One region of the Rubrivivax sp. JA1055 genome, then DNA from elsewhere that is predicted to be linked to it. Evidence: predicted binding sites of a transcription regulator. Region 1 holds the regulator's gene; the other holds the start of a gene.
What was found. The regulator NrdR, encoded in region 1, represses ribonucleotide reductase genes. The targets are predictions, from matches to a motif close to CACNANATNTNGTG.

Region 1 (7,285 bases):
CCGGGCTGGAAGCTGCTGCTGCCGTCGCCGTTGTCCTGGGCCTGCGGCGGGATCGCCGGGTGGCGGCCGCCGGGCGTGGCCAGCGCCGTCTTCGCCGGCGACAGGATCAGCGAGCCGGCCAGCGCCGGCGGCGTGCCGGCGATCAGGGTCGCGAAATCGACCCACTGGTTGTCGCTCTCGGCGCGGCGGTCGCGCCAGGCGACCTGCAGCTCGACCATCTTGGCGCGGCCGGCGCCTGCCGCGGTCACCGTCTGGTGGAGCGTGAACTCGGTGTTCGCGATGCCGGTCGCGACGGGTTCGCCGTCGAGGTCTGCGATGCCTTCGTAGCTGAGGCCGCTGGCGCCGGCCAGCGAGGTGTAGCCGCGCAGCGTGTCCAGCTGTTCCTGGGCGATGCGCACGGCCTCGCTGCGCTGGCGCGAGACGTCGGCGTTGGCACGCAGCGTGGCCTGCAGCCCGACGACGCCGAGCAGGCCGATCGCCATCACGGCCAGCGCGACCATCGCCTCGACCAGCGAGACGCCGCGGGCCGCGTGCAGGCGCGCCGTCACGGGAAGTCCTTCCAGCTGCCGGGCACGCGCACGAAGCTGCCGCTCAGCGTCGCGAGGTGGCGCATCACCTCGGGGTCGTGACGCACCGCGCTGCCGGGGCTGGTCGCGATGTCGAGCTGGTTCTCGGCGACCAGCGCACCCTCGACACGCGCCAGGCCGCTGAGGCGCCAGTTGGCGGCGCGGCCGTAGACCAGGCCGTGCACGGTGCGCCCGCCGGCGTCGAAGTCGAGGTCTCCGGTGACGACGAGGGTCACCGGCATGGCGCTGCTGCCGATGTCGCCGCTGCCGTCGAGCAGCAGGTCGCCCTCGACCCAGATCGGGCGGCCCGGGTTCAGCGCGACCGTGGTGGCCAGCGTGCTGCCGTCGCAGGCCGACATCCCGCAGTCGAGCACGACGGCGGCCGGCTGGTCGCGGAAGGTCTCGGGCCGCATCATGAAAACCGACGCGAACATGCGCATGCCGGCGAGCGAGGGCTCGGGCAGGGCCAGGCCCGCGAGCGCGCCGTCGCCGGCCCGCAGCGCCGTGGCCGTGTCGGCGGGCGAGCCCGGCGCGGCTTCGACGCCGATGCCGGCAATCGTGCCGCCGGCGCGCGCGGCAAAGCCGAGGTCCTGGCCGCGGCGCCCGGCCACGAGGCTGCCGCCGCTGCTGCCGATGTCCTGCCGCGCGACGATCGTGTCGCGCGGCGCGACCCCGCTGACGATCTTGGTGGCGCTGCGCTCCAGCGCCGGGACGCGCCCGGTCATGCCGGCCCAGGTGGAGATCGCGGCGAAGCCTTCGCCGCCCGGCGCGACGGCGCGCACGATCGGCAGCGTGCTCATGTTCGGCGCGAAGGCCAGGCACGCCTCGGCGAGCCGGGTGCAGGCGTTGGCGTAGATGCGCACCATGCCCGGCCGCGTGCTGGAGCCGACGAGCGCGACGCGGAACGCGGGGTGGGGGCCGTCGCCGGCCGGTGCGTCGGGCAGCTCGACGCCGGTGGCCGGGCAGCGGCAGCGCCAGGCCGCGCCGTCGCGCACGCAGGTCGCGAACGCGGCGGTGCCGGTCGCGGCGTTCAGGCGGGGGCCGTAGAAGCCCTTGTCCGGGTCCACCACCAGGTAGCGCTCGCGATAGCTCGTGTCGCTGGGCTCGGTGCTGGGTTCGCAGTCGCCATCGATGCGGCCGCCGTTGAGCTTCAGCAGCGCCCACTCCAGCGCCGCCTCGGCGGTCTCCATCGCCTGCGTGGACCGGTACTGGTTGATGCCGGTGCGCTGCTCGAAGATCAGGTTGCGGCTGGTGTAGGCGGCCACCAGCGAGACGACGAAGAACAGCAGCAGCACGACGGCCAGCGCCGCCAGGCCCTGCTGGCCGGCGCGGCGGCGCGGGGGTGGGGCGGCGGGCCTCATGCCGGGCACATGCGCGTCGGCTCCGCCGGGTCGCGGAACTCGATGTCGTCGTTGCGCAGCTTGACCGTGGCCTGCAGCGCGCGGCGCACGCTCGGGTCGGCCACCGACTCGGCCTCGATCGTGACCTTCAGCAGCCGCACGCGCAGCACCGGCCAGCAGTCGGTCGAGCCGTCGGCGCAGAGCTTGGCGCAGGGCAGCGGCTCGGGCGTGCTGCCGTCGTCCAGCCATTCGACGTCGAAGCGTGTCACCTTGACCGAGCGGCCGTCGGTCAGCTCCTGCCAGTTCGCCGGCGTCGCCGACTGCAGGCAGGTGCTGCCGGAGACGGCGTCGGCGGCGTGGATCGCCGACCGCAGCACGCCGTTGTCGAGGCGGATGCCCAGCGCGCTGTTGTTGTCGCCGCTGCGGTAGTAGCGGTAGACCACCGAGCCCGAGCCGGGCGTCACGGTGGTGTAGCGGTTGCACTGCGGGTCGGGGTTCTCGGTGGACCAGACGGCGCTGCTCTGGGCCTCGTTCCAGATGCCGGCGCGGCGCAGGTCGCGCACGACGATGTCGGCGGTGGCGCGCAGGTCCTGCTGCAGCTGGGTCTCCAGCAGCAGCCGGCGGTTCTCGGTGAGCTGCCCGGACACCAGCAGCGCCGACGCGGCGACGACCAGCAGGCCGATCGTCACGCCGACCATCAGCTCGACGATCGACAGCCCGCGCTGGCCGCGGCGCGGCGGCGCGGCGCGCCGCGGCCGGCGGCTCAGCACGGCGAGGCCCCCAGCGCCGGCCGGCTGGCGCAGGCGCTCGGCCGGCCGGCGCGGCCGACGGTGGTGCGCAGGTAGCGTTCGGTGTCGAGCAGGGTGTCGAGCACGAAGGCGTTCAGCGGCTGGGGCAGCAGGTCGAGGCTGTGCGTCAGCAGGCCGCCGGTCAGCGGGTCGAAGCCGAAGCCGCGGTCGCCGGCGGGCAGCTGGAAGCGCACGCCGCCGTCGGCCGGCAGCACGACGGTGCGCAGCTCGATGGCCACCGCGTTCGGGCAGGCCAAGCCGGGGCCGCGGGTGCAGTCGCAATAGAGCTTGCTCGCGTCGGCGCCGGGACGCAGCTCGTAGATCGTGTAGCAGGCCACCGGCGTGCCCGCCGCCGGGAAGAGCACGAAGGACCGCAGGCCGTGTGCCACCGCCTGGCCGCGGGCGAACTGCACGTCGGTGCCGAGCTGCGCGTTGACGCTCTTGAGCCGCTGCACGCGGATGTAGTCGAACAGCGACGGCGCGCCCAGCGCCAGCATCACGCCCAGCAGGCCGATCGCGAGCATCAGCTCGATCAGCGTCAGGCCGCGCGGCCGGGGCGAGGCGGCGCGCATCACCGGGGCCAGCAGGCGTGGGCCACGCCGTAGGAGAAGTCGCCGCAGCTGCCGCAGCCGGCGTACTCGAGGTTGCCGCCGCGCAGGCGCATGCTGAGGTGGCGGCACTGCGGGTCGGCGGCCTGGCTGGTGCCGCTGCGGCCGCGGGCGGTGACGACGTAGGCGCTGGCCAGCGTGTCGCCCGGCGCGGCCGAGCTGCCGATCTCGATCGTGTAGTAGCCCGAGACGCTGGCGTCACCCAGCCCGAGGTCGGCGAGCGAGGTGGCGTATTCGGCGTGGTTGCTGCGCCAGCGCTCCTGCGCCTGCTGCACCGCCGCGACCGCGGCGTAGGCATCGGAGCGCCGGCTCTTGCGGATGCTGTCCAGGAAGGAGGGCAGCGCCAGCGCGCCGATCACGCCCAGCACCACCAGCGTGATCGCCAGCTCGACGAGCGTGAAGCCGCCGCCAGACCCCACCGCGGAACACCGACGCGACCGGTTGGACATGCGGCAGATTATTTTCAGCGTGGTCCGCGGCCGAACCGTTCGTCGCGGCGGCGCCGCCGTTCGTCGCGGAGTGGGGCCCGGGTTCAAGGGATCAGCAGGCGGCTTCGCCCGGCAGGCCGTCGGGCGAGCAGCGCCGCACCCGGCCCATCAGGTTGACGACGAGGTGCAGCCGCGGCCCCTGCGGCAGCGACAGCCGCACCGTGGTCGTCGGCGTGACGGTGCCGCGTGTCGGCTCGAAGAGGATCGAGCCGACGTTGGCGCGCAGTTCGACGGGGTGGCCGGCGCCGAGATCGGCCTGGCGCAGCACGAGCCGGCCCGGGCAGGCCGCGGCGCCGGGCCCGCAGCCGCAGCCGGCCGGGCCGTCGTGCAGCAGCCAGCAGCGCGGGCCGGCGAACTCCAGCCGCAGCGGGCGCGACTGGGCGGCGGCCTGGCTGCGTGCGAACGCGATGTCGGTCTGCAGCGCCGAGGCCACGGCGCGCAGCCGCTCGCGCTCGCCGATTGCCGCGAAGCCCGGCACCGCCAGGCCGACGACCACCGCGGCCAGCGCCAGCGTGACGGCGCTCTCGACCAGCGTCAGCCCGCGCCTGCGGCGCGGTCGTGGAACCCGGATCTCGGCCATGCTCGTCCTCCCGTGCCGGGGCACTCTAGGAAGACGGGGCGCGGCCTGCGCTCCCCTCGTGGCGGGTTCGCGGGGCGCCCGCCGGTGGCGGCCCCCGCGCGGGGGATCAGCGGCTCAGATGTCGCGGATCAGCTGGCTGAACTCGTCGACGTCCTCGAAGCTGCGGTAGACCGACGCAAAACGCACGTAGGCCACCTTGTCCAGCTTCTCGAGCTCGCGCATCACGAGCTCGCCGACGCGTGTGCTCGGCACCTCGCGTGCGCCGCCGGCGACGAGCTGCTCCTGGATGCGCTCGATCGCGGCGTCGATCTTCTCGACGCCCACCGGACGCTTGCGCAGCGCCAGCAGCATCGACGCGCGCAGCTTCTCGGGGTCGAACTCGACCCGCGCGCCGTCTTTCTTGACGACGGCGGGCATCGCGACCTCGGCGCGTTCGTAGGTCGTGAAGCGCTTCTCGCACTTCAGGCAGCGGCGGCGTCGGCGCACGACGCCGCCCTCGTCGGACTCGCGGGTCTCGACGACCTGCGTCTCGCCGTGGGCGCAGTACGGACAACGCATGCGCCGCCGCTCCTGTTCAGCGGTAGACCGGGAAGTCGCGCGTCAGCGCCGCGACCTTCTCGCGCACCGCGGCCAGGTTGGCCTCGTCGTGCGGGTTGTCGAGCACGTCGGCGATCAGGTGCGCGGTGCGGCGCACCTCGTCTTCCTTGAAGCCGCGCGTCGTCATCGCCGGCGTGCCCAGGCGGATGCCGCTGGTGACCATCGGCTTCTGCGGGTCGTTCGGGATGCCGTTCTTGTTGCAGGTCATGTGGGCCTTGCCCAGCAGGCTTTCCGCTTCCTTGCCGGTCAGGCCCTTGGGGCGCAGGTCGACGAGCATCACGTGGCTCTCGGTGCCGCCGCTGACGATGCGCAGGCCGCGCGCGATCAGCGTCTCGGCCAGCACCTTGGCGTTGGCGACGACCTGCTGCTGGTAGGCCTTGAATTCGGGGGACAGCGCTTCCTTGAACGCGACCGCCTTGCCGGCGATGACGTGCATCAGCGGGCCGCCCTGGATGCCGGGGAAGATCGCGCTGTTGATCTTCTTGGCGATCGCCTCGTCGTTCATCAGGATGATGCCGCCGCGCGGGCCACGCAGGCTCTTGTGCGTGGTGGACGTGACGACGTCGGCATGCGGCACCGGGTTCGGGTAGACGCCGGCGGCGATCAGGCCCGCGTAGTGCGCCATGTCGACCATGAAGTAGGCGCCGACGGCCTTGGCGACCTTGGCGAAACGTTCGAAGTCGATGCGCAGGCTGTAGGCCGAGGCGCCGGCGATGATGAGCTTGGGCTTGTGCTCGTGCGCCAGGCGTTCCATCGCGTCGTAGTCGATGGCTTCGTGGGCGTCCAGGCCGTAGCTGACGACCTTGAACCACTTGCCGCTCATGTTCAGCGGCATGCCGTGCGTCAGGTGGCCGCCTTCGGACAGGCTCATGCCCATGATCGTGTCGCCCGGCTCGAGCAGGCCGAAGAACACGGCCTGGTTGGCCTGCGAACCCGAGTTCGGCTGCACGTTGGCGAAGTTGGCGCCGAAGAGCTGCTTGACGCGGTCGATCGCCAGCTGCTCGACGACGTCGACGTGTTCGCAGCCGCCGTAGTAGCGCTTGCCGGGGTAGCCCTCGGCGTACTTGTTGGTGAGTTGCGAGCCTTGCGCGGCCATCACCGCGGGGCTGGTGTAGTTCTCCGACGCGATGAGCTCGATGTGCTCTTCCTGGCGGCGGTTCTCGTCCTGGATGGTCGCCCAGATTTCAGGGTCGACGTTGGCGAGCGTGGATTGGGTACGGTCGAACACGGCAGTCCTCTTCGGAGTGAAGGGCCATCGAGCGCCCCGCGGCGGAGCGTCGTCGAGGGCTGCCCAGGCGAACGGCTGACGCCGGCGGTGGGCCGGCCTGCGCTTCCCGGTGGTCAGTCCACCTCGGGGCCGGCGGTTGCGGCCCCTCATCGCCAGTCGCGCAGGACGCGGAGTGTAACGGCAGCGGCCGGGGCCGCCGCCGTGGCGAGGTCAAACGCCGGCGCTCAGGGGCGCAGCATCGCCAGCTGTTCGGCGCGCGGCGGCGCCGGGGGCGCGGCCGGCAGCGGCATCGGCGCGGCGTCGCGCGGCACCGTGATCGGCGCGTTGATTGACACACGGTTGCCCGCGGCCACGCGCTTGAGGTAGTCCTGCTCGGTCATCACGCGGTCGACGTAGCCGCCGTCGCTGTCCAGCAGCGCGGCGCCGACGTAGTGCTTCAGGCCCTGCTGCAGGCCGCCGGCGCGCGTGATGCACTCCTTGAGCACCTGCACGCCGACCCGCAGGTTGCTGATCGGGTCGAACGCGGCGTGGGTGCCGCCGAAAGCCTGGTACTTGTCGTCGTGGATGCGGGTCATCACCTGCATCAGGCCCTGGGCGCCGACCGGGCTCTGCGCGAACGGGTTGAAGCTCGACTCGACGGCCATGATGGCCAGGATCAGCGTCGGGTCCAGGCCGGCGCGCTGGCCGATGGTCCAGGCTTCCTGCACCAGCGCGCTGATCGGCTCCGGCGCCACCTTGTAGCGGCGCGAGATCCAGCTCGCGACGGCGGCCTGCTGGTCGGTCAGGCCGTTCGGGTCGGCTGCGGTCGCACGCGTCACGGCCAGCGGCTCGGACGGCACCAGTTCCGCGTCCGCGATGGCCGCAGCGCGCACTTCATGGCGCGTCTGCAGCCACTCGAAGGCCAGGGTCTCGGCCTGCTGACGCAGGTCCTCCCGGCCGGCCACGAAGACGAGCACCGCCACCACCGCCAGGCCGACCACGGCCAGGGTGTTGTGCCCGATCTCGAGCAGGCCGTGACCGACGTCACGTGCGAATACCGTCAGCGAGCGCCCCGTGGCTTGCTGCGCGCTGCGCAGCACGGCAATGGCTT
Region 2 (7,285 bases), 290 kb from region 1:
GCTGCCGCGCTTCCAGCCGCTGACCACGCCGGTGGCCTCGCCGATGCTGCGCCGGCGGCAGTGGCTGGCCACCGTCGGGGTCGACCTCGTCACCTTCGGTGCGCTGCACCTGGGTGGCAGCGGCGGCCCGGTCAACTACTCGGCACTGCTGGTGCTGCCGGTGCTGATGGCCGGTGTCGTCGGGCCGCGCCTGGTGGCGTTGGGCACCGCCGCCGGCGTCGCGCTGCTGCTGCTGGCCGGCGTCTCGCGCGGCGGCTGGGACGACCTCGAACTCGCCGGCTCGCTGCTGCAGTCCGGCCTGGCCGGCTTGGGCCTGTTCGTCATCGCGCTGCTGTCGGGCGAGCTGTCGGCGCGCCTGGCGCGCGAGGAGCAGGCCGCTCGCGGCAGCCTCGAGCTGGCGCGCCAGCAGGCCCAGCTCAACCGGCTGGTGATCGAGGAGATGGTCGACGGCGTGCTGGTCGTCGACGGGCGGCTGCGCGTGCGCGCCGCCAACCCGGCGGCGCGTGCGCTGCTGGTCGACGCCGGGCTGAGCCCGCCGGCCCCCTTCGGCCTGGAGACGCGGGCGAGCTGGGCGCCGCTCGCGCGCTCGGTGTCCCAGGCGCTGGCCGAGCGCCAGTGGCCCGAGGCCGGACGCGAGGTCACGCTGGCCTTCGACGGCGGTGTGCCGCGCACGCTGCGCCTGCGCGTGCGTTTCGTGCGCGGGCGCTCGCCGGCCGAGGGCGGGCCCGGCGAGCCGCTGTGCGTGCTGCTGCTGGAGGACGTGCGCATCGCCCAGGCCCGGCTGCAGCAGGAGAAGCTGGCGGCGATGGGCCGCGTGTCGGCCGGCATCGCGCACGAGATCCGCAACCCGCTGGCCGCGATCTCCCAGGCCAACGCCCTGTTGCTGGAAGACGAGCTCGCGCCCGCGCAGCGGCGCCTGGCGCGCATCGTCGCGGACAACGTCGACCGGCTCAAGCGCATCGTCGACGACGTCATGGAGCTGGCGCCGGGCGGCCCGCAGGCCGTGCCGGTGCCGCTGGACGCCACCGCCGAGGTCGGCTGTGCCGCCGCCGACTGGGCCGCGACGGCCTCGCTGCCGCTCGGCCATGCCAGCCGGCTGCGTGTCGAGTTGCCGGAGGCGCCGCTGGGTGTCGGCTTCGATCCCGAGCATCTGCGCCGGGTGCTCGTCAACCTGCTCGACAACGCCCGCCGCCACGCCAGCGAGGCCCCGGCGGCGATCCGGCTGCAGCTCTTCGCGCTGTCCGAGACCCAGGCCCAGCTGGTCGTCGCCAGCGACGGGCCGGCGATCGCGCCGGAGGTCGAGCCTTACATCTTCGAGCCGTTCTTCTCGACGCGCAGCCGTGGCGCCGGCCTCGGCCTGTATATTTGCCGCGAGCTCTGCGAGCGCTACGGCGCGAGCATCGGCTACCGCCGGCGCGAGGCCGACGTCGGTGCCCGCAACGAGTTCGTCGTCACGATGAAACGCTGCCCGCTGCCGGCAGCCGACTCCCCGCTGCAACTGACCCCGTGAGCGCCGCCACGCCGCCCCGATTGCTCGTCGTCGACGACGAGCCCGACCTGCGCACGCTCTACGAGCTGACGCTGCTGCGCGAGGGTTACGACGTCGAGAGCGCCGAGACCGTCGAGGAAGCCTGGGCCGCGCTGCAGTCGCGCCGCTTCCAGCTGCTGATCACCGACATGCGTTTGCCCGACGGCACCGGGCTGGACTTGCTGCGCCGGCTGGAGGATGCCGGGCGCGGCGAGAAGGGCATCGTCATCACCGCCTACGGCTCGGCCGAGAACGCCGTCGAGGCGCTGAAGGCCGGCGCCTACGACTACCTCACCAAGCCGGTCGACCTGCGTCAGTTCCGCGCCGTCGTCGCGTCGGCGCTGGGGCGCACGCCGGCGACCGACGGCGCGCGTGCGGCGCGACCGGCCGACGCGCGCCACACGCTGCCGCCGCGCCGCGCGCTGGAGCGCATGGCCGGCGAGTCGGCCGCGCTGCAGCAGGTGCGCAGCCTGGTCGGCAAGGTCGCCCGCAGCATGGCGCCGGTGCTGGTGCACGGCGAGTCGGGCACCGGCAAGGAGCTGGTTGCGCGTGCGATCCACGAGCTGTCGCCGCGTCACGCGATGCCCTTCGTCGCGGTGAACTGCGGCGCGATCCCGGAGTCGCTGCTCGAAGCCGAGTTCTTCGGCTACCGCCGAGGCGCCTTCACCGGCGCCGTCGAGGACCGCGAAGGCTTCTTCCAGGCCGCGCAGGGCGGCACGCTGTTCCTCGACGAGATCGGCGACCTGCCGCTGGCGATGCAGAGCAAGCTGCTGCGCGCGGTGCAGGAGCGTGCGGTGCGGCCGCTGGGTGCGGTCGCCGAGCAGTCGGTCAACGTGCGCATCGTCAGCGCCACCCACAAGGACCTTTCGGCCGAGGTGCATGCCGGGCGTTTCCGCCAGGACCTGTTCTACCGCCTGAACGTCATCGAGATCGTCGTGCCGCCGCTGCGCGAGCGGCTCGAGGACCTGCCGGCGATCGCCGCCGCGGTGCTCGAGCGCATCGCCGGCGACGCCGGGGTGTCGCCGCCGCCGGTGCTGTCGGCCCAGGCGCTGGCGCACCTCTCGCGCTACGCCTTCCCCGGCAACGTGCGCGAGCTGGAGAACCTGCTGCACCGTGCCGTCACGCTGGCCGGCGGCAGCGTCGTCGAGTGCCGCGACCTCGGGTTGCCGGAAGCCGTGTTCGCCGACTCCGGGCGCCAGGAACTGGAGCCGCCGGCGCCAGCGCCGCTGCGGCCGGCGCCGGCCGAGGTGCCGCTGCCCGACGACCTCGCGGCCTACCTCGACCAGGTCGAGCGCGAGATCCTCGAGCGTGCGCTCGAGCGCCACCGCTACAACCGCACCGCCGCCGGCGCCAGCCTCGGGCTGTCGCTGCGCCAGATGCGCTACCGCATGGCGCGGCTGGGCATCGGCAGCGGCGACGACTGAGTGGCGGGCGCACCGCGTCACTGGCGCGACGGCTGGTACGCCGGCGCGCGGGCCATGGTGTCGCCCAACTTCGGCCCGCGGCCACCGGGCACGGCGGTCTCGCTGGTGGTGCTGCACTCGATCAGCCTGCCGCCGGGCGAGTACGGCGGTGACGCCATCGAACGCCTGTTCACGAACACGCTGGACTGCGACGCCCACCCGTACTACGACCGGCTGCGCGGGCTGCAGGTGTCGGCGCACTTCGTCATCCGCCGCGGCGGCGAGTTGCTGCAGTTCGTGTCCTGCGACGATCGCGCCTGGCATGCCGGGCGTTCGGTGTGGCGCGGGCGCGAGAACTGCAACGACTGGTCGATCGGCATCGAGCTCGAAGGGCTGGAAGGCCAACGTTTCGAGACCGCGCAGTACACGCGCCTGGCGCGGCTGCTGCCGGCGCTGGCGCGCGCCTATCCGCTGGCCGAGCTGACCGGCCACGAGCATGTCGCGCCGGGGCGCAAGCACGACCCTGGCGCAGGCTTTGACTGGCCGCGTCTGGCGCGGCTGCTGGCCGTGCGCGCACCCGCGCTGCGCGTGGCGCCGGCCGTCGGCTGAGCCGCCTCTCTCGGCTTCGCCCGCCAGTCTCTCGAAGGTGCGCCCGTGGTGCTCCACGAGGGTGCCTCGCGGCCCGCTCCTGGTGCGGGATTCCACGCATGCGGACGCTATTCCTAGTGCATTGCAGGCTTTGGTGGCGCTAGATATAGTGTCCGCTCGCGTCGTGCTCCGGCGCCGTCGGCCGCTTCCCCGGGGGCTGCGGCGTGCGGCCCGTGCCGCGGTCCTCCCCGGCCGCGCCGCGCCGAAAGCGCGCCCAGCCTTCCGCCCACCACACCGACAGGGGAACCCCATGCAAGCAGTCCAGTCGTCCGCGACCGAGGCCGTCGTGCCCGCTCGAAGCGCCGCCGTCGCACCGGCCGCCGCGTCCGTCAGCGGCTACCAGATCATCCGCCGCAACGGCTCGGTCGTCGCCTTCGAGCCCAACAAGATCGCCGTCGCGCTGATGAAGGCCTTCCTGGCCGTGCACGGCGCCCAGGGTGCGGCCTCGGCCAGCGTGCGCGAGACGGTGGACCAGCTGACCGAAGGCGTCGTGCGGGCGCTGGTGCGCTCGCGCCCGGGTGGCGGCACCTTCCACATCGAGGACGTGCAGGACCAGGTCGAACTCGGCCTGATGCGCGGCGGCCACCACGAGGTCGCGCGCGCCTACGTGCTCTACCGCGAGCGCCGGGCGCAGGAGCGCTCGCGCCAGGCCGCCGCGCCCAAGCCGGCGGCGCCCGAGCTGCACGTCGTGGACGGCGGCCAGCGCCTGCCGCTGGATCTGGACGCGCTGCGTTCGCTGGTCGAGCAGGCCTGCGCCGGTCTGGGCGAGGACGTGCGTGCCGAGCCCATCCTCGCCGAGACGCGCCGCAACCTCTACGACGGCGTGCCGCTGGACGAGGTCTACAAGGCGGCGATCCTCGCCTCGCGCACGCTGATCGAGAAGGACCCGGCCTACACGCGCGCCACCGCGCGCCTGCTGCTGCACACGATCCGCCGCGAGATCCTCGGCGCCGACGTGCGCCCCGAGGCGATGGCCGCGCGTTACGCCGAGTACTTCCCCGCGTACGTGCGCCAGGGCGTGCAGGCCGAACTGCTCGACGAGGAGCTGCAGCGCTTCGACCTCGCCCGGCTGGGCGCGGCGCTGAAGCCCGAGCGCGACCTGCAGTTCGACTACCTCGGCCTGCAGACGCTGTACGACCGCTACTTCCTGCACGTCGACGGCCGGCGCATCGAGCTGCCGCAGGCCTTCTTCATGCGTGTCGCGATGGGCCTGGCGCTCAACGAGATCGACCGCGAGGCGCGTGCGATCGAGTTCTACGACGTGCTCTCCAGCTTCGACTTCATGTCCTCGACGCCGACGCTGTTCAACAGCGGCACGCGGCGTTCGCAACTGTCGTCTTGCTACCTGACGACGGTGTCCGACGACCTCGAAGGCATCTACGAGGCGCTGAAGGAGAACGCGCTGCTGTCCAAGTTCGCCGGCGGCCTGGGCAACGACTGGACCCCGGTGCGTGCGCTGGGCAGCCACATCAAGGGCACCAACGGCAAGAGCCAGGGCGTCGTGCCCTTCCTGAAGGTCGTCAACGACACCGCGGTGGCCGTCAACCAGGGCGGCAAGAGGAAGGGCGCGGTCTGCGCGTATCTCGAGACCTGGCACCTGGACATCGAGGAGTTCCTCGAGCTGCGCAAGAACACCGGCGACGACCGCCGGCGCACGCACGACATGAACACCGCGAACTGGATTCCGGACCTGTTCATGAAGCGCGTGATGGAAGGCGGCGACTGGACGCTGTTCTCGCCTTCGTCGTGCCCCGACCTGCACGACAAGTTCGGCGCTGCCTTCGAGCAGGCCTACGTGGCCTACGAGCGCAAGGCCGACCGCGGCGAGATCCGTCCGAGCAAGCGCCTGCCGGCGCGCGACCTGTGGCGCAAGATGCTGACGATGCTCTTCGAGACCGGGCATCCGTGGATCACGTTCAAGGACGCCTGCAACCTGCGCAGCCCGCAGCAGCACGTCGGTGTCGTGCACTCCAGCAACCTGTGCACCGAGATCACGCTGAACACCAGCGACAGCGAGATCGCGGTCTGCAACCTCGGCTCGATCAACCTGGCGCAGCACGTCGCCGGCGGCGGCATCGACCAGGCCAAGTTGAAGCGCACGGTGTCGACGGCGATGCGCATGCTCGACAACGTCATCGACATCAACTACTACGCGGTCAAGAAGGCGCGCGACGCCAACCTGCGCCACCGTCCGGTCGGCCTGGGCCTGATGGGCTTCCAGGACTGCCTGTACCAGCTGCGCCTGCCCTACGCCAGCGACGCCGCGGTCGAGTTCGCCGACCGCTCGATGGAGGCGCTGTGCTACCACGCCTATTGGGCGTCGAGCGAGCTGGCCGAGGAGCGCGGGCGCTACTCCAGCTACCGCGGCTCGCTGTGGGACCGTGGCGTGCTGCCGCAGGACACGCTGGACCTGCTGGCCGCCGAGCGCGGCGGCCACGTCGAGGTCGACCGCAGCCAGACGCTGGACTGGGCGGCGCTGCGTGCGCGCATCGCCGTGCACGGCATGCGCAACTCCAACTGCGTGGCGATCGCGCCGACGGCGACGATCTCCAACATCATCGGCGTCGACGCCTCGATCGAACCCTGCTTCGGCAACCTCTCGGTGAAGAGCAACCTGTCGGGCGAGTTCACCGTCGTCAACGAGTACCTGGTGCGCGACCTGAAGCGCCTGGGGCTGTGGGACGACGTGATGGTGATGGACCTGAAGCACTTCGACGGTTCGCTGCGCGCCGTCGACCGCGTGCCCGACGAGCTCAAGCAGCTCTATGCCACCGCCTTCGAGGTCGACGCACGCTGGCTCGTCGAGGCCGCGGCGCGGCGCCAGAAGTGGATCGACCAGGCGCAGTCGCTGAACATCTACATGGCCGGCGCTTCGGGCAAGAAGCTCGACGAGATCTACAAGCTGGCGTGGACACGCGGCCTGAAGACCACCTACTACCTGCGCACGATGAGCGCGACGCACGCCGAGAAGAGCACCGTGGCGCCGGGCGCGATGAACGCCGTGCCGCGCCATGGCGGGCTCGACGCCGCCGCGGCCGCCGAGCCCGCGAGCGACGTGCGCTTCTGCTCGATCGACAACCCCGATTGCGAGGCCTGCCAGTAAGGCTTCGGAGCGTCTAACGCTCGAAGTGCGCATTCTTCGGAACCTCATGCGTTCACCGAATGCGCACCCATGGCAACTAGTGCTTGGTGATCCCGAGCAAGCCCTCGATAATTCAACAACAGGACGTCCACACATGCTGGTCTGGGAAGACGAAGTACGCAGCACCCCGGCGATCGCCCCTGTGGCGATGACGCCCCCGTCGGACACCGCCGCACGAAGCGTCGCGGCCACGAATGCCACGCCGGTTTCGCGCCCCGCCGCGACGGCCCACACGCGGCGCGTCAACGTCGCCGACAAGCGCATCATCAACGGCCAGACCGACGTGAACCAGCTGGTTCCGTTCAAGTACAAGTGGGCCTGGGAGAAGTACCTCGCCACCTGCGCCAACCACTGGATGCCGCAGGAAGTGAACATGAGCCGCGACATCGCGCTCTGGAAGGACCCGAACGGCCTGACCGAGGACGAGCGCCGCATCGTCAAGCGCAACCTCGGCTTCTTCGTCACCGCCGACTCGCTGGCCGCCAACAACATCGTGCTCGGCACCTACCGGCACATCACCGCGCCCGAGTGCCGCCAGTTCCTGCTGCGCCAGGCCTTCGAGGA

Region 2: LOC65_RS02200 (ribonucleoside-diphosphate reductase subunit alpha) is a predicted target of NrdR. The motif match lies at 3,678-3,691, and genes of this name have one in related genera.

What each region holds. Positions count from the first base shown of each region.
Region 1 covers NZ_JAJKFP010000001.1:228,379-235,663, reverse strand. The annotation lists gene LOC65_RS01000 (prepilin-type N-terminal cleavage/methylation domain-containing protein) at 1-548, opposite strand, end outside; gene LOC65_RS00995 (PilX N-terminal domain-containing pilus assembly protein) at 545-1,927, opposite strand; gene LOC65_RS00990 (prepilin-type N-terminal cleavage/methylation domain-containing protein) at 1,924-2,676, opposite strand; gene LOC65_RS00985 (Tfp pilus assembly protein FimT/FimU) at 2,670-3,266, opposite strand; gene LOC65_RS00980 (type IV pilin protein) at 3,266-3,751, opposite strand; gene LOC65_RS00975 (Tfp pilus assembly protein FimT/FimU) at 3,843-4,370, opposite strand; gene nrdR (transcriptional regulator NrdR) at 4,485-4,928, opposite strand; gene glyA (serine hydroxymethyltransferase) at 4,945-6,195, opposite strand; ZMP/ZTP riboswitch at 6,250-6,365, opposite strand; gene LOC65_RS00960 (lytic transglycosylase domain-containing protein) at 6,420-7,285, opposite strand, start outside.
Region 2 covers NZ_JAJKFP010000001.1:521,208-528,492, reverse strand. The annotation lists gene LOC65_RS02215 (PAS domain-containing sensor histidine kinase) at 1-1,510, shown strand, start outside; gene LOC65_RS02210 (sigma-54 dependent transcriptional regulator) at 1,507-2,952, shown strand; gene ampD (1,6-anhydro-N-acetylmuramyl-L-alanine amidase AmpD) at 2,953-3,540, shown strand; gene LOC65_RS02200 (ribonucleoside-diphosphate reductase subunit alpha) at 3,830-6,682, shown strand; gene LOC65_RS02195 (ribonucleotide-diphosphate reductase subunit beta) at 6,816-7,285, shown strand, end outside.